Regions from separate parts of the Acidovorax radicis genome, predicted to be linked through region 2. Evidence: predicted binding sites of a transcription regulator. Region 2 holds the regulator's gene; each other region holds the start of a gene.
What was found. The regulator FNR, encoded in region 2, switches genes on or off when oxygen is low (the NO sensors DNR and NnrR bind a similar motif). The targets are predictions, from matches to a motif close to TTGATNNNNATCAA.
Positions count from the first base shown of each region.

Region 1 (10,282 bases), 1.2 Mb from region 2:
GCGCCAACTTGCTGTTCCTGCTTGAATCTCGCCTCGATAACGTCGTGTATCGGATGGGTTTCGGTTCGACCCGCGCTGAAGCGCGTCAACTGGTTTCCCACAAGGCGATCACGGTGAACGGCAAGTCCGTGAACATCGCTTCGTACCTCGTGAAGATGGGCGATGTGGTGGCAGTGCGTGAAAAATCGAAGAAGCAAAACCGCATTGTTGAGGCCCTGCAACTGGCGGCCCAAGTCGGCATGCCTGCTTGGGTGGATGTCAATGCGGAAAAGGCCGAAGGTATCTTCAAGAAGGTGCCTGATCGTGATGAGTTTGGTGCCGACATCAACGAATCCCTGATCGTTGAGTTGTACTCGCGCTAATCGCTCGGTACGTATTTCAAGAAAACCGTCCCTGAACCGCGAGGCATCGCGGTTTAGGCGCTTCACCAGCCTTACCGGTGTAACGAGCTGGGGGTATTGAGAGGAAGTCTGAATGCAAACCAATTTGCTGAAACCCAAGGCGATCAATGTCGAGCAGCTTGGCCACAATCGTGCCAAGGTCGCGCTGGAGCCGTTCGAGCGTGGGTACGGCCACACGCTGGGGAACGCCATTCGGCGTGTCCTGCTCTCGTCCATGGTGGGTTATGCAGCGACAGAAGTCACTATTGCGGGTGTTCTTCATGAATACTCTTCCATCGATGGCGTTCAGGAGGATGTAGTCAACATTCTGTTGAATCTCAAAGGTGTGGTGTTCAAGCTGCATAACCGTGACGAAGTCACGCTGAGCCTGCGCAAAGATGGCGAAGGTGTGGTCACCGCACGTGATATCCAGACTCCTCACGACGTGGAAATCGTCAACCCTGATCATGTGATCGCCAATCTGTCGGCTGGCGGCAAGCTGGACATGCAGATCAAGGTCGAGAAGGGTCGCGGCTATGTGCCTGGCAGCCTGCGTCGCTACGCGGACGAATCGACCAAGTCGATTGGCCGTATTGTTCTGGATGCCTCGTTCTCCCCTGTGAAGCGAGTGAGCTACACGGTGGAAAGCGCACGTGTCGAACAGCGCACGGACCTGGACAAGCTGGTGGTCGAGATCGAAACCAATGGCGCCATCACTGCCGAAGACGCCGTGCGCGCATCGGCCAAGATCCTGGTGGAGCAGTTGGCTGTGTTCGCACAGCTGGAAGGTGGCGAGTTGGCAGCGTTTGACGCACCGGCGGGCCCACGCGGCAATGCCACATTCGATCCGATCCTGCTGCGTCCTGTGGACGAGTTGGAGCTGACCGTGCGTTCTGCCAACTGCCTGAAGGCCGAGAACATCTACTACATCGGTGATCTGATTCAGCGCACCGAGAACGAGTTGCTCAAGACGCCTAACCTGGGTCGCAAGTCGCTCAACGAGATCAAGGAAGTACTCGCATCGCGTGGTCTCACGCTGGGCATGAAGCTTGAGAACTGGCCGCCGGCTGGCCTCGACAAGCGCTAAGCAAACGCTATAATCATAGGCTCTCCCAAAAAGAGAGCCCATTTTTTCAGTCCTCCGCAAGGGGGACTTTTTGTTCCCTGTTGTGGGGGACAGTGCCTCGGGCAGTACCTGATACGGCTGCCGGATTTAATTAAATAGAAGGAAAGCACCATGCGCCACGGACACGGCCTCCGCAAACTCAATCGCACCAGCTCGCACCGCCTTGCGATGCTGCAAAACATGATGAACTCGCTCATTGAGCATGAAGTCATCAAGACCACCGTACCCAAGGCCAAGGAACTTCGCCGCGTGATCGAACCCATGATCACCCTGGCCAAAGAAGATACCTTGGCAAATCGTCGTCTGGCGTTCAACCGACTGCGCGACCGTGACAGCGTGACCAAGTTGTTCAACGACCTGGGACCCCGTTTCAAGGTTCGTCCTGGTGGCTACACGCGTATCCTGAAGATGGGCTTCCGCGTTGGTGATAACGCGCCTATGGCATTGGTCGAATTGGTTGATCGCGCTGCAGAAACCGAAAATAATTCGGCAGCTGCTGAATAATAGGGTATAATTCATTTCTTACCGCGCGATGGAGCAGTCTGGTAGCTCGTTGGGCTCATAACCCAAAGGTCGGAGGTTCAAATCCTTCTCGCGCAACCAATAAAATTAAAGGGTTACGACAGTGTCGTAACCCTTTTTTTATCCCGGTAAAGATTGTTTTGAATGATGTGCCGGCCGCTCGCTAAAGGCTTTGTGTACATGATGCGAGCGGCTACCCATGGTATTTTTTGGTGCCACGTTCAGCCGCATGAATACACTGATCTGCGCGATTTCTCCCAAAGCGGTGCACTTGCCACGGGTGCTGAACTCGTCTGTAACCGCTGAAGATTTCGTAAGAGTCTTTGTCTTGGAAGAGCGCCCGCGGCTTGACTGCGTCTCATGGCGTGTTTCGCCGCGAGGGTGGATAAAAGAATCCTCTGCCAGATCTCGACCCAGCGCCCGGGCGCGCTTCTATGCCGCCGCTGAGCGCAGTTCGAGCATGGCGCTCAGCGTGCAAACAGATCCGCCTTGGCTGCTCTGGTGATCGCTACAACGCAGGGATGGGTGATGCGCCGTTCGATGGAGATGGCGAAAAACTCTTCCACCAGGTCAGAGGATCTGCCGATCACCTCGACGCCATATTGCACGGTGGTTTCTTCATCCAGCACCGTTGGTGAGGTGAAGACGCCCCGGCCTTCGCGTCCGAATGCGTTCATCAAAGCACTGTCGTCAAATTCACCGACCACGCGGGGCTGGAGATGGTGCTTGGTCAGCCAATGATCGAGTTGCTGGCGTAGGGATGACATGGGCCCTTGAATCAGCATCGGGGCGCCATGCAGGCATTGCGGGAAAGGCCCCTCCAGTTGTGTCCGAAGGCGCGGCGCACACAAAAAACTCATGCCACTTGTGCCGAGGGGGTGGTTGAACGCCTTTACCCCGATTTTTTTGGAGACGGGCTCGTCGGCCAGCACCAGATCAAGCTTGTTCACACTCAGCTGCGCTATCAGCTCTGGGAACTTGCCCTCCTGGCAGCTCATGTGCACCTGTTGCGCCATGCCCAGGGCCGGCTCCAGCAAGTGATAAGCCACGGATTTGGCAATGGAGTCGGCCACTCCCACTCTGAACCCCAAGGGCTTTTCCTGGCCTCGGGCCAGCCGGATGGACTTTTCGAGCTCATCTCCCAGTGCAAAGATTTGCTCGGCATAGCCCAGAGCCACGCGCCCTTCGCTGGTGAGCTCAATGCTGCGTCCACGTTTGCGAAACAGATCACGGCCCAGCCATTCTTCAAGCTGCTTGATCTGGCCGGATAGTGTTTGGGGTGTGGTGTGCAGTTGCTCGCCAGCCCGCATCACCCCGCCTGCCTTGGCCACGGCCCAGAAATAGCGCAGATGCTTGAAGTTCATGGGATGCAGATACTTCGATAAAAACGAAGAAAGAAATCAAATAAAACGAATATACGCGAAGTGTCAAAGCGCCTACATTGAAAGCTCGCCCTCAGTCCTCGCGGTTTCCGTCCGGACTGGGGCCGTTAATCTTCACCAGGAGTCGCAACGATGCGTATCACTACCCGAGGACAACTTGCTGTGTCGGCCATGACCGATCTGGCACTGCGCCAAAAAATGCGCCCTGTGGCCTTGTCCACCATCAGCGTGCGCCAGGGCAGCTCCCTTTCGTACCTTGAGCAACTCTTTAGTGCACTGCGCCGTGCGGGCCTGGTCGACAGCACACGCGGCCCCGGTGGTGGTTACACGCTGGCGCGCAAGGCTGACCAAATCTCGGTGGCGGAAATTATTCTGGCGGTTGAGAACCTCAAGGCCGATGAGTTGCAGAACATGGGCACCGGGCAAGCGGCGCAGGTGAAATCCATGACCGGTGATCTGTGGAGCAGTTTCAATTCGCGCGTCATGGAATACCTGCAATCGGTCAGCCTGCAGAGCCTTGTGGCCCAGCAGCTTGAAAAAGGGGTGGCTGCCGATGAGCCTGCGCGCGCCGTGGCCCCCAAGCCCAAACTGGCCCCCAAGCCGCAGCCCCTGATGGCGCGTGTGGGTGTACCCAACTCGGTATTCGCGCTCGGTTCCATTCCCCTATTGCAGCGGCGATAAACAGCGCGCCAGCGCTGGCGTTTGGTGGAGTGCCGCGTTAAGCGCCTTTAGGCAAAGGCAAGCAGGGACGCCAAAGCCGTGCTGCCGTCGTGTCGGCCGCAGCGCTACAGCTGGTGCGCGAGCTGCTTGATGCCGCGGATCAGCATCTCCACCGAGATGGCGACCAGGATCAGACCCATCAGGCGTTCAAAAGCCATCACCACGCGCTCGCCCACCAGGCGTTGGATGCGTTCGGCCATCAGCAGCACAATGGCGCAAACGGCCATGGTGACGCACAGGGCCCCCACCCATTCAAGTCGTCGTTCGGGGGCCTGGGCCACCAGCAGCATCACCGTGGCCAGGGCAGACGGGCCTGCCAAGGCCGGAATGGCGAGGGGTACGATCAGCGGCTCGCCGGGAGGCTCGGCCTCAGGGTTGGAGTCCGCCGGAAAAATCATGCGCAGTGCAATCAGAAAAAGCACCACCGCGCCCGCGATCTGCAGCGACAGATCGCTCAGGTTCATCACCCGGAGAAACTCTGCACCGAAGAATAAAAACACCAGCAGGAGCGCAAACGCGATCAGCACCTCCCGCAGGATCACCCGGGGCCGGCGTTCGGGCGCAACACCCCGCAGCGCGTTCGCAAAAATGGGGATGTTGCCCAGCGGATCGGTGATCAGCAAAAGCAGGATGGTGGCCGACGCAAAGGTGTAGTTCACGATGCGTAGACCGTATTGAGTGACCGAAAGCCTTTGATCTCTATCGGATTGCCGCTCGGGTCATGAAAGAACATGGTCCATTGCTCGCCCGGTGCGCCTTCAAAACGCACCTGGGGCGCCAGCACAAAGGGGGTGTCCGCCGCCTTCAGGCGCGCGGCCAGTGCATGCCAGTCTGGTAGTTCAAGGATGACACCAAAATGTGGCATGGGCACCATGTGGTCGCCGACATGGCCGGTGCGGACACTGGCAAACGGTGTGCCCAGATGCAGAGAGATCTGGTGGCCGAAGAAATCGAAGTCCACCCAGGTGTCGGTACTTCGGCCTTCCTGGCACCCCAGCACGCCGCCGTAAAAGCGGCGGGCGGCGTCAAGGTCGGTGACGTGAAAGGCGAGGTGAAAGAGGCTGTGCATCCTGCAAAGGATAGCAGCCAGGGCGCCGCCGTGGCACCCGTGTATAGCTCGTGAATACGTTCTTAGGCGACCGAAGGGTCGGTCGCCATGGTGTCGAACTTCTTGAAGTATTGGCGCGCCATGGCGACCAGTTGTGCATCCGTGGGGTGGTCTGCTGCCACCGAGTCCACCACCACATCGGCCAAGGCGGCGTGGTGCTTGGCCACCCAGTCGCGGAATTGGTTGCGTACCAGCCCGGGGCCGGCCAACAGTACCTCGCGGGTGCCGGTCAAGGCCTGCGCAATCTCCGCAAAGAAGGGGGCCAGATCTTCCGCTTTGCCCTGGTGCTTATGGTGGCTGCGGGATTTGATGCGCTGTGCCTCGGCGTGCTCGCGATCAAACATCACCACATGGGCTTCGGAATGGTCCATCCAGACAACGGCGTGAAAAGTGCTCATAAACGGCTTTCTTGTGGTGAAGACAGGAAGATAAAAAGAGAGGGAAGACTGGGACGTGATTCAGGCTGCGCGGCGATGCTGCTCTGCTTTTTCCTGGCAGTGCACGCAGCGCGCAGCCTCGGGTGTGGCATGCAGGCGGGCCGCAGTGATGTGGGCGCCGCACTGCGTGCATTCGCCGTAGGTGCCCGCTTCAATGCGGGCCAGTGCGGCCTGCACAGCGGCCAGATGGGCGGTTTCGCGTTCATCCAACGCAAACTCCAATGCTCGCTCGGTGGCCATCTGGGCGCGTGGGTCTTCAGGTTGCCCAAAGTGGTCAGCCGCTGCCTCGGCGCGGCCGATGACGCCACCGCGTTGCTCGGCCAATTGCGCAAGCAGCGCAGATTGTTGGGCAAGCAATTGCTGGCGGAAGGGGGCGGCTTGTGTCGTGTCCATGCGGTATCTCCTGGAAGGAATGCCTCATGGTGCGCTTGTATGCCATGCCATGTGTTGACAATGGTCAAGAGCTGGCCGGGGTCTTGCGCCACAGCGATGGCATCGCTCACGGCGGGCAAGCCTCCCCTTTGATCTGGTTCACCCCGGTCGATGCGGTCCCCGCGATTGCGCGAGGAGCACCCAGACGCCGGGCCGCTCAGCGTTTGGGCGGGCGCGCCAACATGGCAGCGGTGCTGGTTTTGCGGTCTGCATTCACACGCTGGACATGGGGGCGTTCGCCCATGCGGGCCAGGTACTCGCGAACGGGCAGGTCGGCCAGGTAGTCGCGGCCATAGATGATCTTGGTGGCGGCGCTGACCGGCGGCAGGTGCACGATGGCCGCACAGTCGGCCATGGTGAAGGTGTCGCCAGCCACGTAGGGGCTGAACTTCGCCAGCTGGCCGAAGGCAGCGATGTTCTTTTCCAGCTGCGCACCCACCTTGTCGCGCGCGGTGTCGCTCACCGTGCTGCCGAAGAAAGCCTGGGGATACAGGTTGCGTGCGACCAGCTCCAGGTGCAGCTCCAGAAAGGTGATCAGCTCGCGCACTTTGGCGGCCTGGAAGGGGGCGGCCGGGATCAGCGGGTGCCCGGGGTGGGCGGCTTCGATGTAGTCGGCCATCACGGCGGATTCGCACAGTGCGCCCTGCGGCGTGCGCAGGTAGGGCACCTTGCCCAGCGGCGAGGCGCTGCGGTCGGTCTCGCCCACCCAGGCCAGTTCTTCGGTAAACGGCACGCCCTTTTCGAGCAGCGCGAGCTTGACCTTGTTGTAGTAGTTGCTGGCCGAAAAGCCGCAGAGTGTCAGCATGGTGTTGTCTCCGTTGTGGTGGTGGATGCAGCACGCATCCTAGGTGCGGGTGAGACCTCTGTCCGTCGCGTAGATGACCCCGGTCAAGGACTGCATACCCCGGGCCCCTACAATCCGCACCCATGCCCTCCCTGCAAACCATTCGCGGCCTCCGCTGGCTCGCCCGCCTTGTGCTGGCGTGGTTTGTCTTGTCGATCGGTGTGGCCGTGGCGTCGCCTCTGGTCAACCCGCAGGCGATGGAGCTCATCTGTTCGGGCTCGGGCGCCATCAAGGTGCTGGTCAAGACCGACGACGGCGCCAAGGAGTTGCCCAGCCACACGCTGGACTGCCCGCTGTGCGCGCATGTCGGTGCGCCACCACCGGTCTCGCAAGCGCATGTGCCGGTGGTTCACCCCCTGGCGCACGCGTTGCGCCTTGTTCCTGCCGCCCATGTTGCTGCGCGCACCGCCGCGCCGCTGCCCCCGCGCGGCCCCCCGACGCTCTCTTGATAACTACTGTTTTGATAGCTGCTGGCGCTTAATTGGTAAGCGTTTTCGGCCTATTTGATCAGTATTTCAGGGGCCCCGCCCGCAAACACCGCAGGGTCCTTGGCCTGCGAAGGCGCCAGCCGCTACGTCACCACCGCTGTGCGCGTGCGACCAGATTCCCCCACAGCTCTGCGCGGCATGGGGCATCGACAACCTTCGCAACGGCCCGTTTTGAAACTTCCGTGGCCAACCGCAGCACGCCCACGTAGGCACGCCAAAAGTTAATCGCTGAAAGCAATGTTCATGACCTCAATTACTATGAAAAATATAGCTATTACTGCTTTGTTGATAAGCGCTAGCGCCACTTTTATGCCCGCATCTGCCCATGTGGTGCTCGAATACCAGGTAGCCCCTGCGGGCGCCAGCTACAAGGCGGCCTTCAAGGTCGGCCATGGCTGCGGCGCGTCGCCCACGCGGCAGATTGCGGTGGACATCCCGGCCGGCATGCGCGGCGCGCACCCCATGCCCAAGCCGGGCTGGACGCTGGAGGTGCAGCGCGACAAGCTGGCCCAGCCCACCACCAGCCACGGCCGCAGCATCACCGAAGACGTGGTGCGCATCACCTGGATGGCCAAGACGCCGGATGACATGCTGCAGAGCGCCCACTACGATGAGTTTGTGCTGGTCGCCCAGGCGCCGGAGCAGGCGGGCACCGTGTACTGGCCGGTGCGCCAGGTCTGCGCCGAGGGCCGGAGCGACTGGACCGAGGTGCCCAAGGCGGGCCAGAAGCTGTCGGACCTGAAGTCCCCAGCGGCAGCGCTGGAGATTCTGCCCGCTGGCGGCGCCGCTGCCCACCATCATTGACAGCCGGGCCAAGTCCCCCATTTCCATTTCCATTTCCATTTCCATTTCCATTCCCGTTCCCGTTCCCGTTCCCATTCCCGTTTCTTTGAGCCAACCGAAAGACATTCACCATGAAAAAATTGCTTCACACCGCCGCCGTCGTTGCCGCACTGCTCAGCACCCCCACATGGGCGCAGACCGCTGCCGTCAAGGTCGAGGGCGCCTGGGCCCGCGCTAGCGTGCAGGGCCAGAAGGCCACGGGCGCCTTCATGCGCCTTACCGCCAAAGATGGCGCCCGCCTGGTGCGCGCCGAGTCGCCCGCTGCAGGCCTTACCGAAGTGCACGAGATGAAGATGGAAGGCGACATCATGAAGATGCGCGCCGTGCCCGCGCTGGACCTGCCTGCGGGCAAGACCGTGGAGCTCAAGCCCGGCGGCTACCACGTCATGCTGCTGGACCTGAAGGCGCCCTTGGCCAAGGACACCGAAGTGCCCATCACCCTCGTGTTCCAGGACGCCAAGGGCGTGGAAAGCAAACTCAACCTGACGGTGCCCGTGGGCACGGCCGCTCCCGGTGGCGCCGCAGCGCCCGCCATGCAGCACAAGCACTGAACCGATCGTCGATCGTGTTTGACCGGCGGTGTGTGCGCCATGCGTGCACAACACAGCCGGGCCTGGTGGTGGCGGGGGACCAGCCCGTGCCAACACGCGGGCCAAAATCCGCAGGCATTGGAGTAAGCTGTGAGCCCACCACAGACCCACCTCTTGCGGAGCGGCCATGAGCGACACATCCAACTTCGGTTTCGGCAAATTTGTCCCCGGTTTTGACTTCCTGCAAAGCCTTGCCAAGGGGGCGTCCAGCAGTATTCCACAGCTGCCCAATCTCTCGAACTGGGTGGCTCCCACGATCAGTGTGGAAGAGCTCGAAAAGCGCATTGATGAGCTCAAGGCCGTGCAGTTCTGGCTGGAGCAGAACTCGCGCGCACTGGCCGCCACCATCCAGGCGCTGGAGGTGCAGAAGATGACCTTGGCTACGCTCAAGGGCATGAACTTCAGCATGGGGGACGTGGCCAACGCCTTCAAGCTCAAGACCGCCGACACCGTGATGAGCGGCGTGCAAAAAGCGGCCGACACCGTCAGCGGTGCTGCCGGGGCCATGGCGGACGCGGCAGCGCGTGCGACAGGGCGCGCCAGCGCTGCCGGCGAGCATGCGGCACAAGAGGGTGAGGCCGAACCAGCCCCACAGCCCACCCAAGCCAAAACGAAGGCCCATGCGCCGTCTGCGGCCGAGCCCCAGGTGGTGGACCCGATGCAATGGTGGGGCGCGCTAACCAGCCAGTTCCAGCAGATCGCCGTCAGCGCCATGAAAGACGCGGCCAAACAAACGGCTCTCGACACCACCAAAAACATGGCGACCGGGCTGGCCAAGGAAGCATTGAAAACAGCCACCGACATGGCCAGCCAGTTTGCGGCCAAAGGCATGAAAACCATGCAGGGCGGCAGCAAGCCGTCGGCCACCAAGAGTCGCACCGCCACTGCGCGGGCCCCGGCCGCAGCCAAAAAATCGGCAAACAAGAAACCCGCTGTGCGGCCTGCGGCCAAAGCCGCTGCGAAATCCGCCCCCCGAAAAACCCCGGCACGCAAAACCGCTGCGCGCAAATCAGCCGGCTGACCGGGCTGAGTGCAGGCCCTGGAGCCGCGCAGCGGCTCCAGGGCCTGCACTCAGCCCGTGGAGAACCCATGAAATTATTTCCCAACGGCCACGCCACACATCCCCAGTGGCGCATGGCGGCAGCCTTGGTGCTGGCGCAGTTGCGCGCCCAGATGGCCCTGCCCGATTACGCGCAGGCCCCCACGCTGGGCCTGCTCTACATCACCGACCACTATGCCAATGAGGCAGGAGATCTGCTTGACTATCTGAGCGGCGAGCTGCCCGAAGTCACCGATTGGAGCGGCACCGTGGGGGTGGGCGTGTCGGCCAACAACGCCGAATACTTTGACGAGCCCGCGCTCTCGGTGATGCTGCTCGATGTGCCGGCTGATCAGTACCGCGTGTTCTCT
Region 1 is NZ_CP075184.1:4,471,834-4,482,115, reverse strand. It holds gene rpsD (30S ribosomal protein S4) at 1-362, shown strand, start outside; gene KI609_RS20525 (DNA-directed RNA polymerase subunit alpha) at 475-1,467, shown strand; gene rplQ (50S ribosomal protein L17) at 1,618-2,010, shown strand; tRNA gene KI609_RS20515 (tRNA-Met) at 2,033-2,109, shown strand; gene nhaR (transcriptional activator NhaR) at 2,496-3,392, opposite strand; gene KI609_RS20505 (Rrf2 family transcriptional regulator) at 3,543-4,091, shown strand; gene KI609_RS20500 (MarC family protein) at 4,196-4,789, opposite strand; gene KI609_RS20495 (VOC family protein) at 4,786-5,199, opposite strand; gene KI609_RS20490 (hypothetical protein) at 5,262-5,636, opposite strand; gene KI609_RS20485 (TraR/DksA family transcriptional regulator) at 5,697-6,068, opposite strand; gene KI609_RS20480 (glutathione S-transferase) at 6,265-6,912, opposite strand; gene KI609_RS20475 (DUF2946 family protein) at 7,035-7,400, shown strand; gene KI609_RS20470 (YcnI family protein) at 7,749-8,243, shown strand; gene KI609_RS20465 (copper chaperone PCu(A)C) at 8,354-8,833, shown strand; gene KI609_RS20460 (PhaM family polyhydroxyalkanoate granule multifunctional regulatory protein) at 9,000-9,893, shown strand; gene KI609_RS20455 (FIST N-terminal domain-containing protein) at 9,962-10,282, shown strand, end outside.
Region 1: a site for FNR is predicted at 6,123-6,136, ahead of KI609_RS20485 (TraR/DksA family transcriptional regulator). Genes of this name have one in related genera too.

Region 2 (10,282 bases):
CGTGGCAGGTGGCAAACTCGAGAACATTTACCGCCTACAGATCATGAATGCCACCGAGGGAGAGCAACTTTATCGTATCAGTGCCCGTGGTTTGGATGCGCTGGAGGTTGCCTCGGATACCGATGTGACCATCAGTGCTGCGGATTCGCGTTGGGTGGCTGTCAGGTTGCAAATACCGTATGGAGCTGCTGAGCCAGGCTCGCACACGGTGTATTTTGATGTGCAAGCGGTTGGAACTGGTGCCCACGTGACGGAGAAATCTGTTTTCCTCGTGCCACGTTAACCAGCTTGCAAGTCCCCACCACCCACTGGTTTAGCTGCCAGGTGGTGGTGGTGCCCATTGAGATGTTTTGAGGAGTAGATTGCCATGTCGTCAACCCCTGTTGCCGCTGTATCTGGTGCGTTACCTGCTGCACCATGGTGGAAGTTTGGTCACGTATGGCTCGTGATTGCCGGCCCTGCCATTGTGGTCGTGGCGGGTTTCGTCACTCTGTGGCTCGCTATCGCGCGGCCCGATCCGGTCGTGGCGGAGGATTACTATCAACAGGGCATCGAAATCAACAAGACGCTGAAAGCCCCTGAGAAAAGTCTCGCACCTGCCATGAAAGGGCGTAACCATGCCGCGACCCCGGTGCAAGATCAACCCCGCTGAACACAAAACACCGGTCATGCCCCCATGCGGCAGGCCCTATGAAAAAGAGACGGGATGTATATGTGGACGCAACGCTTGATGTGGATTGCATGGCCAGCATTTCTCATGGCAGGGGTGCTGGAGATGCTCGTTTTTGCATTGGTGGATCCGCAGGATCTGCACTGGTTTGGGCAGCCCTTAGCGCTTTCTAGGGAAGGGGTCTATACCCTGGCCTTTTTTATATTCTGGATCATCACAATGGCCAGTGGCGCATTGACGACGCTGCTGTCATTGTCCCCGTTCGAGCTGAACCGCTGTCCTGTGCCTAACGGTGAGCGGCCAGACGACTGTCGCAAGACAAATGCATGTTCCTGATGCACTATTGAAAATACCAGTCATGGGCTGGAGCCCAGCCTACCGGCAGGAATCTCGCTACCCAGACTGGGTCAATGGCATGCCTGTTGGCTATTGACGATGCGTTTGAGCGCCTCGGTATCCAGTATGCGGACGTGCCGCTGTTTGACCTCCACAACGCCTTCTTCCACAAATTTGGAGAACGTCCGGCTGACGGTTTCGAGTTTGAGCCCGAGATAGCTTCCAATTTCTTCACGTGTCATGCGGAGCACGAGTTCAGACTGCGAAAAACCGCGAGCGTGCAGGCGTTGAACCAAATTCAGAAGAAACGCAGCAAGACGTTCTTCCGCACGCATGCTGCCAAGCAGGAGCATCACGCCGTGCTCGCGCACGATTTCGCGGCTCATGATCTTGTGCACATGGTGCTGCAGGGCCGTGACCTCTCGGGACAATTCTTCGATGCGGTCAAAGGGCATTACACAGACCTCGGCGTCTTCGAGTGCAACGGCATCGCAGGTGTGGTGATCATTGACGATGCCGTCGAGACCGATGATCTCGCCAGCCATCTGAAAACCGGTAACTTGGTCGCGGCCATCTTCAGTGGCGACACAGGTCTTGAAGAAACCCGTTCGGATGGCATACAGCGAAGTGAATGTTTCGCCATTGCGAAACAGCGTGCCGCCCCGTTTTATCTTGCGGCGAACAGCAACCACTTCGTCGATGCGCTGGAGCTGCTCTTCATTCAAGCCAACGGGCATGCACAGTTCCCGCAGATTGCAGTTGGAACAGGCGACTTTGATGGTGAGCGGGTTCATAAGCACGTGAACTGGTTGGGGTGTCAAGCGCTATACGAGCGCCGCACGAGATGGCATGGTCTCAACCGCAATGGTACGGGTGACGTGCATCAAATTGTCGCTGTTTGGCACATGCGATCAATTGATGCAGGTCAAGGACGGGCAGCTAAGGGTACGGCACAGTTTGGATGTACGCAAGGATATCTTCTCATGACCGCTGTTTCGCCTGATCTTCTGCGCCGTTTCGACGTGCCAGGGCCCCGCTATACCTCTTATCCGACCGCCGACCGTTTTGTTGAGGCCTTTGGGCAAGATGAATACGTCCTTGCCCTCGAACAACGGCGGTCCGGGACGATGGCGAAAGCGTTGCCTTTGTCCCTGTATGTGCATATTCCGTTCTGCGAGTCGCTGTGTTACTACTGCGCATGCAACAAGATCATCACCAAGCACCATGATCGCGCCGATGTTTATCTGCGATATCTGAGCCGTGAGATTGATCTGCACACTGCACATTGTGGTGGCGGGCAGGTGGTAAGCCAGTTGCACTTGGGTGGTGGCACGCCAACATTCCTGTCCGACGCGGGCCTGCGCGAACTCATGGCCATGCTCAAGCGCAGTTTTGCCTTTGCACCGGGTGGCGAATACTCCATTGAAGTTGATCCGCGCACTGTCAACGCCGAGCGCTTGGCGCTACTGCACGAGCTGGGTTTTAACCGGCTGAGTTTCGGTGTGCAGGATTTTGATGCCGAGGTGCAAAAGGCGGTGCATCGCATACAACCGGCAGAGCAGGTGTTTTCTTTGGTGGAATCAGCGCGTTCGCTGGGCTTCGACTCGGTGAATGTGGATCTGATCTACGGGTTGCCTCGCCAAACCCCAGAGTCTTTTGATCGCACGTTGGCACAGGTCGCACAGTTGCATCCTGACCGTATTGCGCTCTACGCCTATGCCCATCTCCCTGAGCGTTTCAAGCCGCAGCGACGCATCATTTCGGCGGAGCTGCCAACGGCGTCAAGCAAGGTATCGATGTTGTCGCGCTCGTTGGATGCGTTCATGGATGCCGGATACGTGTATGTCGGCATGGACCATTTCGCGCTTCCGACGGATGCGCTGGCTATTGCCAAGCGGCAGGGGCGCTTGCATCGTAATTTTCAGGGTTACAGCACCCAACCAGACTGCGACCTGATTGGACTTGGGGTGTCTGCCATTGGCCGGGTTGGCGCCACTTACAGCCAGAACTCCAAAACGCTGGATGAGTACTACGACTTCCTTGACCAGGGGCGTCTTCCTGTCGTGCGCGGGCTCGCGCTCACGCGGGATGATTTGGTGCGGCGCGCTGCAATCATGGCGTTGATGTGCCAAGGGGAGTTGCTGTTCGAGCCCATGGAGCAGGCGTGGCTCATCGATTTCCGCAAGTACTTTGCCTCAGAGATTTCGCAACTCGAAGGCATGGTGGAGCAAGGTCTGGTCACTGTCGGTTCTGAAGGGATTGAAGTGACCGCGATGGGCTGGTTTTTTGTTCGCGGCATTGCGATGGTGTTTGACCGCTATCTGCAGGTGGACCGCAATCGCGCACGGTTTTCGCGCATCATCTGATGCCTATGCTCACTACGGTTGTCTGGACTGCTTTGCTGATGGGGCTCGCGGGCGGGTCTCATTGCCTTGTCATGTGCTCGGCGCCGTGTGGGGCTTTGGTCGGTAGTGGGAAGAAGGTGACCACATTGACGTCGGGCGGTGCCGCTGCGCCGCAGATCGTGCGCTGGGCGCAGCGCAAGGACCAGGCGCAGCGCTCTGCAGCGTTCCATGTGGGGCGGCTTGCGGGGTATGCCTTTGTCGGCGCGCTGGCGGCACTGGCCATGGACAGTCTGGCCTGGCTCACACAGCAGACCACGGCATTGCGACCCGCGTGGACCTTGATGCATGTAGCCGTCATGGCTTGGGGCTTCATGATGATGGTGCAGTCGCGTCAACCTGCTTGGATCGATCAGGCAGGGCGGTCCATATGGGGGCGAGTGAAACCCTTGGTGGCCGCTCCTGGGGGCGTGTTTGCTGCAGGGCTTCTCTGGGCCTTGATGCCTTGCGGGTTGCTTTATTCCGCTTTGCTGGTCGCCGCTTTGAGTGGCGGTGCGTTGGAAGGCGCATTGACAATGGTGGCATTTGCTGTCGGCAGTAGCGCCTGGCTGGTGGCAGGGCCATGGGCATGGACCCGGTTGAAAAGGCGTCTTGACCTGGCGCGGGTGGAATGGGGAACCAGAATATCGGGGGGCTTGCTGTGTGGCATCGCTGCGTGGGCTCTCTGGATCGACCTGATCTACAAACCATCACTGTGGTGTCGTTGAAGCGCGGCTGAATACGAAGCCATGGCGCGTGGGGGCGAGTGAGGCAGGGGGGCACAACGCAACAGCAGAGGGCTCGAATGCCACTCCCCGATGGGTGTTGTGTTGCGCGTTGTCCAATTCTGGGGTTGTAGTGGTTCTGCGGGTGCTGTGCGCCCATTGGGTAAGCGCGAGGAACGGGTGATAATCTGCGTAACTATTGGTGGCATTGATGTCGCCATGTTTCCCGTTCGCCAGAAGTGAATTCCTCCATCCTCATCGACATCAGCCAGCTACGTATTGGCATGTACATCCAACTCGATGTGGGCTGGATGCGCCATCCATTTCCTGTCAGCAGTTTTCGGGTGGCATCGGCTGAGCAAATCACCATGCTGCGGGAGCTTGGGCTGGCTGAGGTGCGTTACGTCCCCAAAAAGAGTGACCCATCGCTGAAAGAGCTGGTGCCAGCGGCGTGGAGCGTGCCGGAGATGGCCGACTTGGCGACCGAAGGTGCGGATACAACGGCCGCCTCGGCCAACATGGACCCTGAAACGGCGCGTCGACGCGTTTTGCTGGAAACGCAAAATAGTGTCTTGGCTGCTTGCAATTTGCGTTTCTCTGAGGCGACACGGAAGTATCAGTCGCTGGAACGCGTGGTGCCCGAGAGCCCAGACCAGGCGCGTACCTTGGCGGATGCACTGGTGTCCGGCTGTGTGACGGAGCTGCTGGAAAATGGCGACTCCGTCATTCGCCTATTGTCGGAAGGTGTCGGCGAACGCAACGCGCTGCATCCGATCAACGTGATGGTGATCTCATTGCTGTTAGGCCGTTCGTTGGGCATGGCCAGCGATGAATTGCACGATCTCGGTGTCGCGTCGCTGATCCATGACCTTGGCAAGCTGCATATCCCTCCGAACCTTCGGCAGCCGAAACCCGCCATGCCGCCGCTGGAGCGCGCACGCTACGAGACCCATGTGGCTGAATCCGTGGTGCTGGCAAAAAGCATGGGGTTTTCGTCCACAGTCCTCACTGCCATCGCCCGCCACCATGAAATGGCGGATGGCAGTGGGTTTCCTTTGGGATTGGCTGGGCCTGACTTGGGCCGAGCAAGCCAGGTGCTGGCCCTTGTGAATCAATATGACCGAATGTGCAACCCGGCGGTGGGCGTGGATGCCCTGACCCCCCATGAGGCGTTGTCGGTCATTTTTGCTCAACTCAAAGCACGATTTGATGCGGTAGTGCTTGGTGCTTTTATTCGGATGATGGGTGTGTACCCTCCGGGTTCCATCGTCCAGTTGGTCAATGATCGCTTTGCGATTGTCGCTTCGGTCAATTCGTCGCGGCCCTTGCGGCCCAGGGTGATCGTGCATGACGCTCGAATCCCAAAAGACGAAGCACCGATTCTGGATCTTGAAACAATGCCGGAACTCGGAATTCGGCGGAGTTTGAAGCCTGCCCAGTTGCCCCGTGATGCGCTGGATTACCTGTCGCCACGTCAGCGAATTTGTTATTTTTTTGAACGCGCGGTCAGCACCGATCCAGACCAGGCGGGCGATCTGTGATCAAGCGGGAAACTCGCGCCTGGCTGGATGGACTCCAAGAGGCCGTGTGGCTTGTGGATGAAACAAGCCAGGTTGTTGTGCACGCCAATGTGGCGGCAGAGCGCCTTAGCGGTATGTCCACCGCTGCGATCGTCGGTGTGTCCGTCCTCAAGTTGGTCGCAACACCGCAGGATATTGCTTTCTGGTCCGAGCCTGCTGATGTGATTGCGGCGGGTATCCACTCGCATACGAGTTTGTTGCGTGCTGACGGCTCCTTGCTGCCAGTGGACCGGCGCGTTACGCGCGTGGCATGGGGCCCGGAGCCCGCCACTGTTTTCATGTTGACCATGCTGGACAGAAGCTCGCACGAAGCGACCGAACGGGAGCTGGAGAAGCTGCTTTCCGAGTTGCGTGCAACGCTCGACTCCGCGGCTGATGGCATGCTCGTTTGCGACCTTGATCGCCGTGTGCGTGCGTTTAATCACCGGTTGGTTCAGCTGTGGGGTCTTCCGCGCGACCTGCTTGTGGAGCGCGACGATACGGCCATATATGCCTATATGGCGAGCCAGGTTGCCGATGCCGCTTTTTACGGGGATCGCATGGCGGCCATTGAACGCGAGCCCACACAGGAGAGCACGGACATTCTTGTGCTGACCACAGGCGTTGTGCTTGAAATGCGTACCGTCCCGCAGTTCAGTCAGGGACAGCCCGTTGGGCGTGTGTATTCCTATCGCGATATCACGCGGCAGACTGAAACCCAGGCGAGCTTGCGGCTGGCTGCGCGCGTGTTCGAGTCCAGCCTCGATGCTATTTTTATTGCCGACAGCCAGCATCGCCTCATGCGCATGAACCCTGGGTGCGAGCGTCTCGTGGGGCTCACCGCCAAAGTGTTTGAGGGCTGCATGGCAGCGTCGCTGTTTGGCGGTGGGTCGGATGCAGCTTTCATGGAGCAGGTGTCGCAAGGTTGGGCGCGTGAGGGTTTTTGGGAGGGGGAGCTTTGGCTGCCTCGTGACAACGGGGCCTACTGCGCGGTGCAGTTGTCGTGGGTGGCATTGCGCGACGACGAAGGCCGGCTTGTGCAGAGCATCGGCTTCATGCGCGACCTGACCTTGCAGCATGCGGCACAAAAACGCATCGAAGAACTGGCATACAGCGATGTTTTGACCGGATTGCCCAATCGCTTGCTGCTGTCGCAACGCGTGGATACGGCGATTCAGGGCGCACGTCAGAGCGACACGGGCTTTGCGATCCTGTTTCTGGATCTCGATCGCTTCAAGATCATCAATGACTCACTGGGCCATCCGTTTGGTGACCGGGTCTTGCAATTGGTGGCAGAGCGCTTGCAAACCTGTCTGCGCCAAACCGACATGCTATGCAGGTTGGGCGGCGACGAGTTTGTCATCTACCTTCATGGCGGCGATGCCGCCGTGGCGGAGAGTGTGGCTCGGCGCATTCTGGATGACATGCTCAAACCTTTCATGCTCGATGGCATGGGGTTTTCGATCCAGAGCAGTATTGGTATCGCCCTGTACCCGCAAGACGGGGTGACGCTGGACGATCTGATCAAGCAGTCTGATACAGCGATGTACCGAGTCAAGGAGCGCGGACGGGGGAGCTACGGCTTTTACCAGCCGCAGATGAATGCCAACCTGCTCGCCCGGATGCAAATGGAGCACGCGATGCGGCAGGCGCTGGGCCTGCATCGCATGGCAGTGCACTACCAGCCCCAGGTCAATATGGCCACGGGGCGAATCATGGGCGCTGAGGCCCTTCTGCGCTGGAACGACCCTGATTTCGGGGCCGTCTCGCCGGGTGTTTTTATTCCGCTGGCAGAGGAGTCTGGTTACATCGTCACCCTGGGCGCGTGGGTGATGGAGCAGGCGGTGCGTGAGGCCGCGTTGTGGATGCACAGTGGCATGCCGATCATGATTTCGGTGAACGTGTCTGCATTGGAGTTCCGCCAGCCTGATTTTGTCGACCGCATCACCCGGCTGCTGGCGGTGCATCAGCTGCCGCCGACACTGCTGGAGCTGGAGCTCACCGAAACCATCTTGTTGCAAGACGCCCAGGAAATGGAGCAGCGGCTGAGAGTGCTTGCCGACCTCGGAATAGGGCTCGCGATTGATGACTTTGGTACGGGCTATTCCAGTCTCGCGTATCTCAAAAAGCTGCCGATTCACAAACTCAAGATTGACCAGTCGTTTGTAAGAGGGCTCGCCGATGACGATGGTGACCGGGCCATCGTGAGCGCCATCATCAGCATGGGTCGCGCCATGCATGTGGAGGTGGTGGCCGAAGGGGTGGAGACCGAAACCCAACTGGCCGTGTTGCAGCAGATGTTGTGCGAACACTATCAGGGCTTCCTGTGTGCCCCAGGATTGCCTGCCGATCAGTTTCTCGCGTTGCTGCGCAAGCCGCTGCCCCTGGCAGCGCAAGGTGCGCGTAAGCCACTCAACACCTGAGTCCGCGCCAGGCCTCGTTTACCTGGCCGTGAGGCATTTGAACGGTATGTGCTTCAGGCTGCCGTAAGCCCCTTCCAGAGCATATAGGCCGCCAGCCCAAACAACAGCGATGCAAATATCCGCTTAAGTTGTTTGACGGGCAGGGTGTGTGCGGCCCTCGCCCCAAGTGGCGCCGTGAGCACGCTGCATGTGGCGATCACCGCCAGAGCCGGCAGCCAGACATAGCCCAGTGATGCTGCGGGCAACCCGCTCAAACCTTGGCCGCTGATTACGTAGCCTACAACGTTGGCCAATGCAATCGGAAAACCGAGCGCGGCGCTGGTGGCCACCGCATTGTGAATGGGGAGGTTGCACCATGTCATGAACGGCACGCTCACAAAGCCACCGCCAGCGCCAACCAGTCCCGACAAAAAACCGATCACGCCGCCGGCTGTCATTTGGCCTGCGACGCCAGGCATCTGGCGCGTGGGGGCGGGCTTCTTGTCCAGAAACATCTGCGTGGCAGAAAAACTGACGAACAGCGCGAAAAAAACAGCGAGCAAAGAGCCTTTGAGCAGCGCAAAGACGCCCAAACTGGCAACAAAACCACCCAAAACCACCCCCGGGGCCAGGCGCTTGACGATGTCCCAGCGCACCGCGCCACGCAGGTGGTGGGCCCGCACGCTGGAGACGGACGTGAACATGATCGTGGCCATCGATGTGGCGATGGCCATTTTGACCGCCAGATCGGGCGCTACCTTTTGGAGGCCGAGGATGTAGGTCAGAAACGGCACCATTAACATGCCCCCGCCAATACCCAGCAGGCCTGCCAGAAAACCTGTCGCCAGGCCCAGGGCGCCAAGTTCAACAATCAGAAGTGGGTGCAGCATGGCAGCATGAAAGAGCGGAGTGGAAACACACGGAGCTCCCGCCAGTCACGCTGCGCCTGTTCGGGTCGAGGGCAGGCGGGTGACGAAGAATGAGGTGTCTGCGAATGCCACCGGACCCTCATCCTGAACCGGGGGTTCAGGTGGGCGAGGGCAGCCTGGCGTTGGGTTCATCTGACGCGAGATGATCACGCTCACCGGGCGATGTACCAAGCCCGTGCTCAATGAGCATTGGTTCAAGGAAATATAAAGCCCGGCGGCTTCGCAGACACCTTTATTGTAGGCGCGGATGGCCTGCGCTGCCGAGCGTGGCAGCTGTAAAGCCCGTAAAACAATGCACTGTGTGCCGCGGTGGCCCAACGCAGGCAGCCTGCGTCAGCTCTTTTGTGCTGGTGCCTGCCCGGTGGCTGCTCAATGCATTGCTGCTTAAAGCAGCCGGCCGTCTTCGCCGAGCGCCAGGTCCAGGCGCGCCACCAGGGCCTGCAGCTGCTGGCTGTCTGATTCAGGTAGAAAGGTGTCCTGTTGGCGGGGGGGCGGCGTGAATGATGCCGACGCTGGAGTGGGGAGCGCACTGCCTGCGGCAAGGTCGGCGGCTTCGCGGTCCGCGATTTCAAAAGCCAGATTCAAGGCGGCCAGCACCGCAATGCGTTCGCGGGCGCGGACCTTGCCTGCATCGCGGATGCGGATCATTGCCGTGTCTACGCGTTCCACGGCGTCCAGCAGGCGGCTTTCGTGGCCTTCGGGGCAGGTCAGCAGATAGCTTTGCTGCAGGATCTGCACCTCGATCTGTTTCATTCGGACTCTTTCGTGGCTGGGGCAACTGCAGGCAGCCGCTCCAACAAAGCATCCACCCGGGCGCGGGCTGCGCTCAGGCGTGATTTCAGGGAATCGCGCTCCTGCGTGAGGGCGGACACCTGCTCGGCGAGCAATGTGTTGGTGCGCTGCAGTTCTGCGTGGCGCAGCAGCAGGCGTTCAACGCGCTCGGCGATCTGATCGGTGGGGGACGGTGTGACCATACAACCCGCAATTGTAAGGTTGTGCCGTGTAAACGGTCGTAAAATGCGCCCGTTGGTGCTCGCGGTGTGGTTCACATACCGCAGTTCAACGGGAAGCAGGGAGACGCCGCCAGTCATGGCGCGCCGAGCCTGCGCTGCCCCCGCAACGGTCAGCGGACGAATCACGTGATTCCCTCTCCATCTACACGCCACTGAGCGCCTTGAACAAGCGCGTGGGAAGGCTTTGGAGGGCGTTCCGCCAGCCCGGATACCGGCCAACAAGGTGGCTGCGTGCGCTCGTTTTTTGCGGGTGCGTGCGGCCGTTAT
Region 2 is NZ_CP075184.1:3,277,206-3,287,487, reverse strand. It holds gene ccoG (cytochrome c oxidase accessory protein CcoG) at 1-283, shown strand, start outside; gene KI609_RS15015 (FixH family protein) at 368-652, shown strand; gene KI609_RS15010 (hypothetical protein) at 713-1,006, shown strand; gene fnr (fumarate/nitrate reduction transcriptional regulator Fnr) at 1,078-1,800, opposite strand; gene hemN (oxygen-independent coproporphyrinogen III oxidase) at 1,990-3,372, shown strand; gene KI609_RS14995 (sulfite exporter TauE/SafE family protein) at 3,378-4,115, shown strand; gene KI609_RS14990 (HD-GYP domain-containing protein) at 4,352-5,653, shown strand; gene KI609_RS14985 (bifunctional diguanylate cyclase/phosphodiesterase) at 5,650-8,094, shown strand; gene KI609_RS14980 (sulfite exporter TauE/SafE family protein) at 8,148-8,963, opposite strand; gene KI609_RS14975 (cell division protein ZapA) at 9,387-9,755, opposite strand; gene KI609_RS14970 (DUF904 domain-containing protein) at 9,752-9,976, opposite strand; cobalamin riboswitch at 10,013-10,250, shown strand.

Region 3 (10,282 bases), 2.2 Mb from region 2:
GCCAGCGCCTGGACAATGGCCTGGCGGTGGTGATGCTGTGCACCGTGACCCTGGCGCATGCGCCGGGCGATGCGCCTGACCATTTGATTTGTGTGTGCCAGGATCTGCAGGAGATCAACGCCGCGCGCGCGGCCCTGCAAACCAGCGAGACCCGGCAGCGGCTGGCCGCGAGCGCGGTGGACAACACCCTCGAAGGGGTGGTGGTCACCGACGCCCACAGCCGCATTCTGTCTGTGAATGCGGCGGTGACCCGGCTGCTGGGTTACACCGAGAGCGAGCTGCTGGGCAAGACGCCGCGCACCTTCAAATCCGGCCGCCATGACCAGGTGTTCTACGAGGCCATGTGGGCGTCGATCGCCGAGACCGGGCATTGGAAGGGCGAGATATGGAACCGCCGCAAGAACGGCGAGATATTCCCCGAGCACATGTCGCTGTCAGCGGTGCGCGACCCTGCGGGCGAGGTCACGCACTACGTGTGCGTGTTCAGCGATATCTCCGAGGAAAAGTCGCAATTGCAGCGCATGGAGTTTCTGGCGCACCACGACCCGCTCACGGGCTTGTCCAACCGTGCCTGGTTTGGCCAGCAGGTGGAGCTGGCGGTGCAGGAGGCGCACGACAACAGCGAGAAGATGGCTGTCCTGCTGCTGAACCTGGACCGCTTCAAGGACGTGAACGATAGCTACGGCCATGCCACGGGCGATGAAGTGCTCAAGCACATTGCGCGGCAGGTGCAGTCGGCCCTGCGGCCCGGGGATGTGCTGGGGCGCATGGCGGGCGACGAGCTGGCGGTGGTGGCGCGCCACCTGCGCCACGCAGACGGTGCTGCCAGCGTGGCCCGTGATTTGATTCGGGCCGCGGCCGAGCCCTGGCGCTCGCCCGACGGGCTGGAGGTGGTGGCCGGGGTGAGTGTGGGCATCTGCATGTTCCCCGAACACGCCAGCACCAAAGAGCTGCTGCTGCAAGGCGCGCATGCCGCCGTCTACGGCGCCAAGGCCCGGGGCCGGGGGGCGTGGTGCTTTTTTCATGAGGCCATGACCCAGGCCGCGCGCGAGCGGCTGGAGCTGGAGTCGCGCCTGCGCCTGGCGCTGGCCCATGGCCATTTGCAGATGCACTACCAGCCGCAGGTGGACATTGCCTCGGGCCGCATCGTCGGCGCCGAGGCGTTGGTGCGTTGGAACGACCCCGAAGAAGGGCTGATATCGCCCGCGCGGTTTATTCCGGTGGCCGAAACCTCTGGCGTGATCGGGCCGCTCGGTGAATGGGTGCTGCGTGAGGTGTGCCGCCAGGGCCAGCAATGGCGGCAGGCCGGCCTGCCCGAAGTGACGCTGGCGGTGAATGTGTCGCCGCGCCAGTTTCACCTTACCGATCTGGCTGGCTGCGCGTCGTCTGCGCTCGCCGATTCGGGGTTTCCGGCCCGGCTGCTGGAGCTGGAGATCACCGAAGGGGCCCTGGCCGAGCGCACCGAGGAGGCGCGGCAGGTGCTGGTGCGCCTGCGGGGCCTGGGCGTGCGGGTGGCCGTGGATGACTTTGGGACGGGCTATTCATCGCTGGCGCAGCTCAAGCGGTTTCCGATTGATGTGCTGAAAATCGATCAGGGCTTTATCCGCGAGATTCCGCAAAACGAAGATGACATGGCCATCAGCGCCGCCATCATCGCCATGGGGCACAGCATGGGCCTGTCGGTGCTGGCCGAAGGGGTCGAGACCGAGGGGCAACTTGGGTTTTTGCGTGCACGCGGGTGCGATGCGTACCAGGGCTACCTGTGCAGCCGCCCGCTGGCGGCGTCGGATTTTGCCGCGTTGCTGCAGGCGCGCCATGGCATCGCACCTCTGTAAATCAGGGGTATCAGGGGTTATGGCGCTAGGGCTGCGGCTTGCCGCGCAACGGCGCGCAGACATCCTGCTCAGGCAGTTCGGGTGTTTTGATCATCAGGTCTGCGTCGGTGGATGCTTCGTTTTTAATAGCTGGTTGCGCTTGATACGCCTGCGCAAGAACCACTTTTGATCGTAAATTTGCCGGCCAGTGGGTGGGCACGCCGACGGTGCGCAGCACATGGCCGCCCCCAGCCACCAGCACCACGGTCTGGTGGGGGCGCAGCGCTTCTTGCACCGCCTGGGCCATGCTGGCATCGCGTGCGATCTGGATCCGGGCCATGGGGATGATCTGCGATTCGGGCAACAGCCCGCAATGGCCTTCACGCAGCGCCTCGTATTGCCACTGCAGCGCGGCGGGTGGCAGGTGCTGGTCCCAGCGGGTTTGCGCCATTGCCTCGCGCATGTCGGCGCGTGGCAGGTTGCCGCCGTGCACGGGCACGCGGCTCGCCACTGCGGCCATCACCACCGGGCCATAGGTTCGCCAGGGCCAGGCGGCGTCGTTCCATTGCAGGGCGGCCTGCGCTTGCGCTTCACTGGCGTTGCGGGGCAAACCGCTGGTGCTGTGACCACGCTCGGCCATTTCCATCACCAACGCCGCCAGTTGCCCGCGCTCCGCCAGCCACAGCACCACCTCGCGCTGCAGGCGTTGGTGGTCGGGGGCGTCGTGCCGTTCGCCAAGCAGCAACACATCGGCGGGCTGCAGCGACTGCAAGCGTTCCACCCCCATGAGCGAGGAGGCGGGGGGTGCCAAAGACAAAGACGCCGGGGGGGCGGGGAGCGAGGGCACGCCCGCACAGGCTGCCAGCGCCGCCACGCAGGCCAGAATCAGCCAGCGCGTCTGCGGGGCGTGTGGGGTGTGCCGGGTGTCTCGGGCGCGGCGCATGGCGGCTGCCGGGGCGGGCTGCGGTGCAAAAAGACGGGCCATGGAGCGGAAAAACGGTGGTGCGCGCATGGGCGCGATGCTACGCGGCCGGGCTGCCCGGGGGCGATGCGCGCATGGGGAGCCGGCGATATACCCGCCCCTGAGGCCTTCAAGGCTTGACTCACGTCAAGCCTTGCCACAAGCTTGCTCCCTAAACTGCCCCCTATGCGCAACAAACCCAGCCTCACCACCAAGCTCCTGGCCATGGGCGCGGGTTTTTTGCTGGTGGCGCTGGGCTCCATTGGCATCACGCTGTGGGTCACCTGGAAGCTCGAAGGGGGCGCTGCCGCCGTCAACGAGGCGGGCCGCCTGCGCATGAGCATGCTGCGCATGGCCATGGTGCTCCAGGCCAATCCCCCTGCCGCAGTGCAGGAGCGGGCGCGCCAGTTTGAAACCAGCCTGGAGCTGCTGCGCACTGGCGACCCCTCGCGCCCTCTGTTTGTGCCGTGGAGCGAAGAAACCCGCACGCGGTTTGATGACATTCGCGCCCAGTGGGCGGTGGCTCGCACCGCCTGGAGCAGTGCCCGCCCGCCAGATCGCGCCCAGATCCTGGCCGATGCCGACGTCTTTGTGCTGCAGGTGGACGGGTTTGTGGAAGCCATCGAGGTGCAGATCGCGGGCTGGACGGCCGCCTTGCACCTGTTTCAGCTGTGCATGATGGCCGTGGCCATCATGGCGGCGGTGACCTTCATGGCGGTCAGTTACCTGCTGGTGATCAACCCGCTGGCGCGCCTGCAGCAGGCCCAGGTGCGCTTGCGGCAGGGCGAGCTGGGAACGCGCTTGCCGGTAGAAACCGATGATGAGTTTGGCCAGCTCGCGGCGGGCTTTAACCTGATGGCGCATGCGCTGCAGGCGTCCCATGACCACCTGGAGCTCAAGGTGCGCGAAAAGACCACCAACATTGCCGTGCAGAACGACCGGCTGCGCGCCCTGTATGACGTGAGCGCGCTGACCTCCACGGCGGGCAGCCTGGAGCTGCTGGCCAAGGGGTTTGCACAGCAGATCCGCCGCGTCGCCGGGGCTGACGCGGTGGCCGTGCGCTGGTCCAACGAAGCCAACGAGCGCTATGTGCTGCTGGCGGGCGACGGCTTGCCCCGCACCATGTCCGAGGGCGAGCATTGCCTGCACACCGGCAGCTGCCTGTGCGGCCAGCCCCAGGGCCAGGCGCGCACGCGTGTCATCCCTATCACTGCATCGACCGAGCTGGCATTGCCCCATTGCCGCGAGGCGGGCTTTCAGACCATGGTGACCATCCCGGTGCAGATGCAGCAACGCCTGCTGGGCGAAGTGGATCTGTTCTTTCGCTCGCATGTCGAGATCAACGAGGAGCTGCGCGACCTGCTGGACGCCATGACCCGCCATCTGGCCAGCGGTATGGAAAGCCTGCGCGCCGCTGCGCTGGAGCGCGAGGCTGCGGTGGCCGAAGAGCGCGGCATGCTGGCGCGCGAACTGCACGACTCCATTGCGCAGTCCTTGGCGTTTCTGAAGATTCAGGCGCAGTTGCTGCGCGATGCCGTGGCGCGTGGCGACGAGGTCAAACGCGACCGCAGCATGGGCGAGCTTGATGCGGGCGTGCGCGAGTGTTACGCCGATGTGCGCGAGCTTTTGGTGCACTTTCGCACGCGCACCAGCGAGGAGGACATCGAGGCCGCCCTGCGCGCCACCTTGTCCAAGTTCGAGCACCAGACCGGTGTGGCGACGACGCTGAGCATGGAAGGCCATGGCTTGCCGCTGCCCCCCGATCTGCAGATTCAGGTGCTGCACATGGTGCAGGAAGCCCTGTCGAATGTGCGCAAACATGCGGGGGCGAGCCGCGTGGATTTGCGCGTGAACCGCCACCCCCGCTGGCGTTTTGAGGTACAGGACAACGGGTCGGGTTTTGACGTGGCGTCGGTCCCCCCGGATTCTCTGCAGGTGGGCCTGGGCATCATGCGCGAGCGTGCGCAGCGCATCGGTGCGCTGGTGCAGGTCACCTCCGTGCCCGGGCAGGGCACCTGTGTGCGCATCGAGCTGCCCAGCGTCACCATGGAATCCGCAGCGCGGCCCGCTTCTGTCGCATCTGCTTTGCCTGGCGCGCCACCGCAGGGCGCGGCGGCCACCGCGTCTGCCACAGCGGCTTTTGCCGCGATGGCCTCCCTCACGGCACTGCAGAAAGAGCCCACTGTATGAACACCACGCTCACCCGGGCAGCGCAGGCCGCCATGCCAGAGTGCCCCGCCCCGCCCGTCACCCTGCTGGTGGTGGACGACCACACCCTTTTTCGGCGTGGGCTGATCGCCCTGCTGGGGCAGGACGATGGTTTGCTGGTTGTGGGCGAAGCGGGCGATGCGGCCCAAGCGCTGCGCCTGGCGCCCGGGCTGGCACCCCAGGTGATCTTGCTGGACAACCATTTGCCCGGCGTGAAAGGCGTGGACGCCATCCGTGGCCTGCGGGAGGCCTCGCCCACGTCGCGGGTGCTCATGCTCACCGTGAGCGAGGACGCCCAGGACCTGGCCACGGCGCTGCGCAATGGTGCCCAGGGCTACCTGCTCAAGACCATTGATGGCGACCTTCTGGCGCAGGCCATCCGCCGCGCCGCCTGGGGCGAGCCGGTGGTCAGCCCCGAACTGATGGACAAGCTGGTGGCCGCGTTTCAGTCGCAAGGGCTGCCTGAGCCGTCGGCGAAAGCGCCTGCGGTGAGTTCGGCGGGCTCGGTGAGTGGCGCATCGATGGCGGCAGAGCCCGGTGTGTCGGCACTCCCCAATGGCGCGTTCGTCGGTGGGGGCGCACCACTTTCCCCGCGCGAAGAAGACGTGCTGCGTGAGATCGCACGTGGCGCCAGCAACAAGGAAATAGCGCGCACGCTCGACATTGCCGAGACCACCGTGAAGATTCACGTGCAACACATCCTGCGCAAACTCGGCCTGACGTCCCGCGTGCAGGCCGCGGTGTACGCATCGGACCGCCAACGGCCCGAATAAACGCACGCGCCTGCAGGCTGTACCGGGGCGCTCACAAGGCGCTATCGGGCCGGTTCAGGGCGCTATCAGGCTGGTTCAGGCCGTTCCAACGTCGCTCACACCCACAACCCAGGCCCCAGTGTGGTGGCGGCTTGGGGGCATCTTTTGGGCATCTTTTGTTGATGTGCTCCTGAAAATAGAGCTGCTTGCGCTGATTTTCATTGGTTTTTAAGCTGTTTTGGCGCCCAATTCCGCTCACTACATGCGCAAGACGCTCATAAATTAAGAGCGCATCGCAGTCACCCCACCACATCCTCTCTCGCCCGAGCCGCTCCGTCCATGGCGCTGAAAACCCCTGTCGCGGGTGTTGTCCTGTGCCGGCACATAGTCCTTTCGAACGATGGCAGCCCGGTGTGACTACTCCTTTTGCCGTGCCGCACACCCTCTAGCGAAGGATGGGCAAACACGCCACAACGCGAGACCATTCATGGCATATAAAAAGAGAGGACTCGCGCAATGGCTCATACCACTTTGCCCCCGGGCGATAGCCCGCAGCGCACCCGTCAGGCCTGGTCCGTGCTGATCGTCAGCACCCTGGCATTCACGGTTTGCTTCATGGTCTGGATGATGTTCGGGGTGATCGGCATCCCCATCAAGAAGATGCTCAACTTGAACTCCACGCAGTTCGGTTTGTTGATGTCGATGCCCGTGCTCACGGGCTCGCTGGTGCGGGTGCCCCTGGGTATCTGGACCGACAAGTACGGCGGTCGCATCGTGATGGCGGCCGTGATGGCTGCCACGGTGCCCGCCATCTGGATCATGGGTTACGCCACGGAGTATTGGCACTTTCTCACCATTGGCCTGTTCGTGGGGTTGGCCGGGGGCTCGTTCTCGGTGGGCACGCCCTACGTGGCGCGCTGGTTCCCCAAGGGGCGCCAAGGTACGGCCATGGGGGTGTATGGCGCCGGCAACTCGGGCGCTGCGGTCAACAAGTTTGTGGCGCCGGTGATTCTGGTGGCGTTTGGCTGGGCCGCTGTGCCGCATGTGTACGCCGCCATCATGCTCGGCACCCTCGTGTTGTTCTGGATGTTCAGCTACAGCGACCCGGCCCATCTGGTGCCCAGCAACGTGAAGTTCACCGATCAGCTCAAGGCGCTGAAGGACCCCAAGGTGCTCAAGTATTGCCAGTACTACAGCATCGTGTTTGGCGGCTACGTGGCGCTGTCGCTGTGGATGGTGCAGTACTACGTGGGCGAATATGGCCTGGACATTCGTGTCGCTGCCCTGCTGGCAGCGTGTTTTTCGCTCCCTGGCGGCGTGTTGCGTGCCATAGGCGGCATGCTCAGTGACAAATACGGCGCGCACAGCGTGACCTGGTGGGTGATGTGGGTCAGCTGGATCTGCCTGTTTCTGCTGTCGTACCCACAGACCGATTTCACCGTCCTCACGGTCAACGGCCCCAGCACCTTTCATCTGGGCCTGAACGTGTATGCCTTCACCGGCCTGATGGCTTTGCTGGGTGTGGCCTTTGCTTTTGGCAAGGCCAGCGTCTTCAAGTACATCAGCGACGACTATCCACAAAACATCGGTGCGATCAGCGGCATCGTGGGGCTGGCGGGCGGCATGGGCGGCTTTGTGCTCCCCATCATGTTTGGCGCGCTGATGGACCTTACGGGCGTGCGTTCCAGCGCTTTCATGCTGATGTATGGCGTGGTGTGGATCTCGCTCATCTGGATGTACTTCACCGAAGTGCGTCGCACGGATCTTCTGGCGACGCGGAGTGCGCCTGCCGCAACGGCGACCACTGGCCGCTGACCCTTCACTTTCCAAGGAAAAACCCATGTCTGCCACTCCTGCCAGCGGGCGCTCGGGGCGCCTGCTCACCCTCTGGACTCCAGAGGACAAATCATTCTGGGAGCGTGAGGGCGAGGCGGTTGCCAAGCTCAACCTCTGGATCTCGGTGCCCGCACTGTTCCTGGCTTTCGCTATCTGGCAGGTCTGGAGCGTGGTGGCGGTGAGCCTGCCGGGCCTGGGCTTCAAGTATTCGACCAACCAGCTGTTCTGGCTGGCGGCCGCGCCTGCGCTTTCGGGTGCCACGCTGCGCATCTTCTATTCGTTCATGGTGCCCCTGGTGGGCGGGCGCCGCTGGACGGCGATCTCTACCGCCTCGCTGATGATCCCCGCCTTGGGCATTGGGTTTGCGGTGCAGGACAACACCACCGCCTATCCCACCATGCTGATCCTGGCGCTGTTGTGTGGTCTGGGCGGTGGCAACTTCAGCTCCAGCATGGCCAACATCAGTTTCTTCTTCCCCAAGGAGCGCAAGGGATCGGCGCTGGGCGTGAATGCGGGTCTCGGTAACCTGGGTGTGTCGGTGGTGCAGTTCTTGAGCCCGCTGGTGGTCACTGCCGGCATCTTCGGCATCTTTGGCGGCGACGCGCAGACGGTCATGAAGAATGGCAACACCGTTCAGGTGTGGACACAGAACGCCGCCTTCATCTGGGTGCCATGGATCGCACTGGCCGCAGTGGCTGCCTGGTTCGGCATGAACGACATCGCCGATGCACGGGCCTCGTTTGGCGCACAGGCCGCCATCTTCAAGCGCAAGCATAACTGGGTGATGTGCCTTTTGTATCTGGGCACCTTCGGCTCGTTCATTGGTTATGCCGCTGGTTTCCCGTTGCTCATCAAGAGCCAGTTTCCGGGCGTCAACCCGCTGGCCTACGCCTGGCTGGGCCCGCTGGTGGGTGCTGTGGTGCGGCCTTTTGGGGGCTGGCTGGCCGACAAGCTCGGCGGTGCGCGCGTCACGCTGTGGAACTTCATCGTCATGGGCCTGGCCGTGGTGGGGGTGACGTTCTTTTTGCCATCGGCCGGCAATGCAGGGCAGTTCGCGGGTTTCTTCCTGTGTTTTCTGGTGCTGTTTCTTACCACCGGTATTGGCAACGGTTCCACGTTCCGCATGATTCCCGTGATCTTCCTGACCGAGGCCATGCGGGGCGTGAACTCCAATGATCCGGCCGCCCTGGCCAACGCCCAAAAGGAAGGCAACACCCTGGGTGCCGCCACGCTGGGCTTTACCGCCGCCATTGCGGCCTACGGTGGATTCTTCATCCCCAAGAGCTACGGCAGCTCCATCGCATTGACGGGTGGCCCCAACGCTGCACTGTGGTGTTTTGCCGCCTTCTATCTCGTCTGCATCGTGGTGACCTGGTGGTACTACGCCCGCAAGAACGCCGAGATGCCTTGCTGATTTCTCCCCTGATCAGCCCGCCCTCAAAACTCAGAACAAGGAGCCCCCGATGAGCCACTTTCTTGATCGTCTCACCTACTTCTCGCAGCCCCGCGAGACCTTTGCCCAAGGCCATGGCGAAACCAATGGCGAAGATCGCACTTGGGAAGATGCGTACCGCGACCGCTGGGCCCACGACAAGATCGTGCGCAGCACCCACGGCGTGAACTGCACGGGCTCGTGTTCGTGGAAGATCTATGTCAAGGGCGGCATCGTCACCTGGGAAACCCAGCAGACCGACTACCCCCGCACCCGGCCTGACCTGCCCAACCACGAGCCTCGTGGTTGTTCGCGTGGTGCCAGCTACAGCTGGTATCTGTACAGCGCCAATCGTGTGAAGTACCCCATGGTGCGTGGCCGCCTGCTCAAACACTGGCGCGCCGCTATCGCGCTGGCCAAGAGCCCGGTCGATGCGTGGGCCAGCATTGTTGAAAACGACGCGGCCAAGAGCGAGTGGCAAAAGCAGCGCGGCCTGGGCGGGTTTGTGCGCAGCACCTGGGAGGAAGTCAACCAGATGATCGCCGCGGCCAACGTGTACACCATCAAGAAGCACGGGCCTGATCGCATCATCGGCTTCTCGCCCATCCCGGCGATGAGCATGATCAGCTACGCCGCTGGCAGCCGCTACCTGAGCCTGATCGGCGGCGTGTGCATGAGTTTTTACGACTGGTATTGCGATTTGCCACCAGCGAGCCCGCAGGTGTGGGGCGAGCAGACCGACGTGCCTGAAAGCGCCGACTGGTTCAACAGCTCGTTCATCATCGCCTGGGGCTCCAACGTGCCCCAAACGCGCACGCCCGATGCGCACTTTTTGACCGAGGTGCGCTACAAGGGCACCAAGGTGGTGTCGATCACCCCCGACTATTCCGAAGTGGCCAAGCTGGGCGATTTGTGGATGCACCCCAAGCAGGGCACCGACGCCGCCGTGGCCATGGCCATGGGCCACGTCATCCTCAAAGAGTTCTATTTCAAGGACGGGGGCAAGGGCCGCAGCGCCTACTTTGACGACTACGCACGCCGCTACACCGACCTGCCTTTGCTGGTGGTGCTGAAAGAAAAAACACTGCCCGACGGCCGCAAGGTGATGGTGCCCGACCGCTACGTGCGCGCCAGCGACTTCCCCAACCAGCTCGACCAGTCCAACAACCCCGACTGGAAAACCGTGGGGTACGACGAGCTGGGCCAGGTCACGTTGCCCAATGGCTCGATCGGTTTCCGCTGGGGCACCGATGGCCGCCCTGACCAGGGCCTGTGGAAC
Region 3 is NZ_CP075184.1:499,781-510,062, forward strand. It holds gene KI609_RS02280 (putative bifunctional diguanylate cyclase/phosphodiesterase) at 1-1,835, shown strand, start outside; gene KI609_RS02285 (ChaN family lipoprotein) at 1,861-2,799, opposite strand; gene KI609_RS02290 (type IV pili methyl-accepting chemotaxis transducer N-terminal domain-containing protein) at 2,962-4,965, shown strand; gene KI609_RS02295 (response regulator) at 4,998-5,756, shown strand; gene KI609_RS02300 (MFS transporter) at 6,252-7,550, shown strand; gene KI609_RS02305 (NarK family nitrate/nitrite MFS transporter) at 7,576-8,985, shown strand; gene KI609_RS02310 (nitrate reductase subunit alpha) at 9,035-10,282, shown strand, end outside.
Region 3: a site for FNR is predicted at 2,913-2,926, ahead of KI609_RS02290 (type IV pili methyl-accepting chemotaxis transducer N-terminal domain-containing protein). Genes of this name have one in related genera too.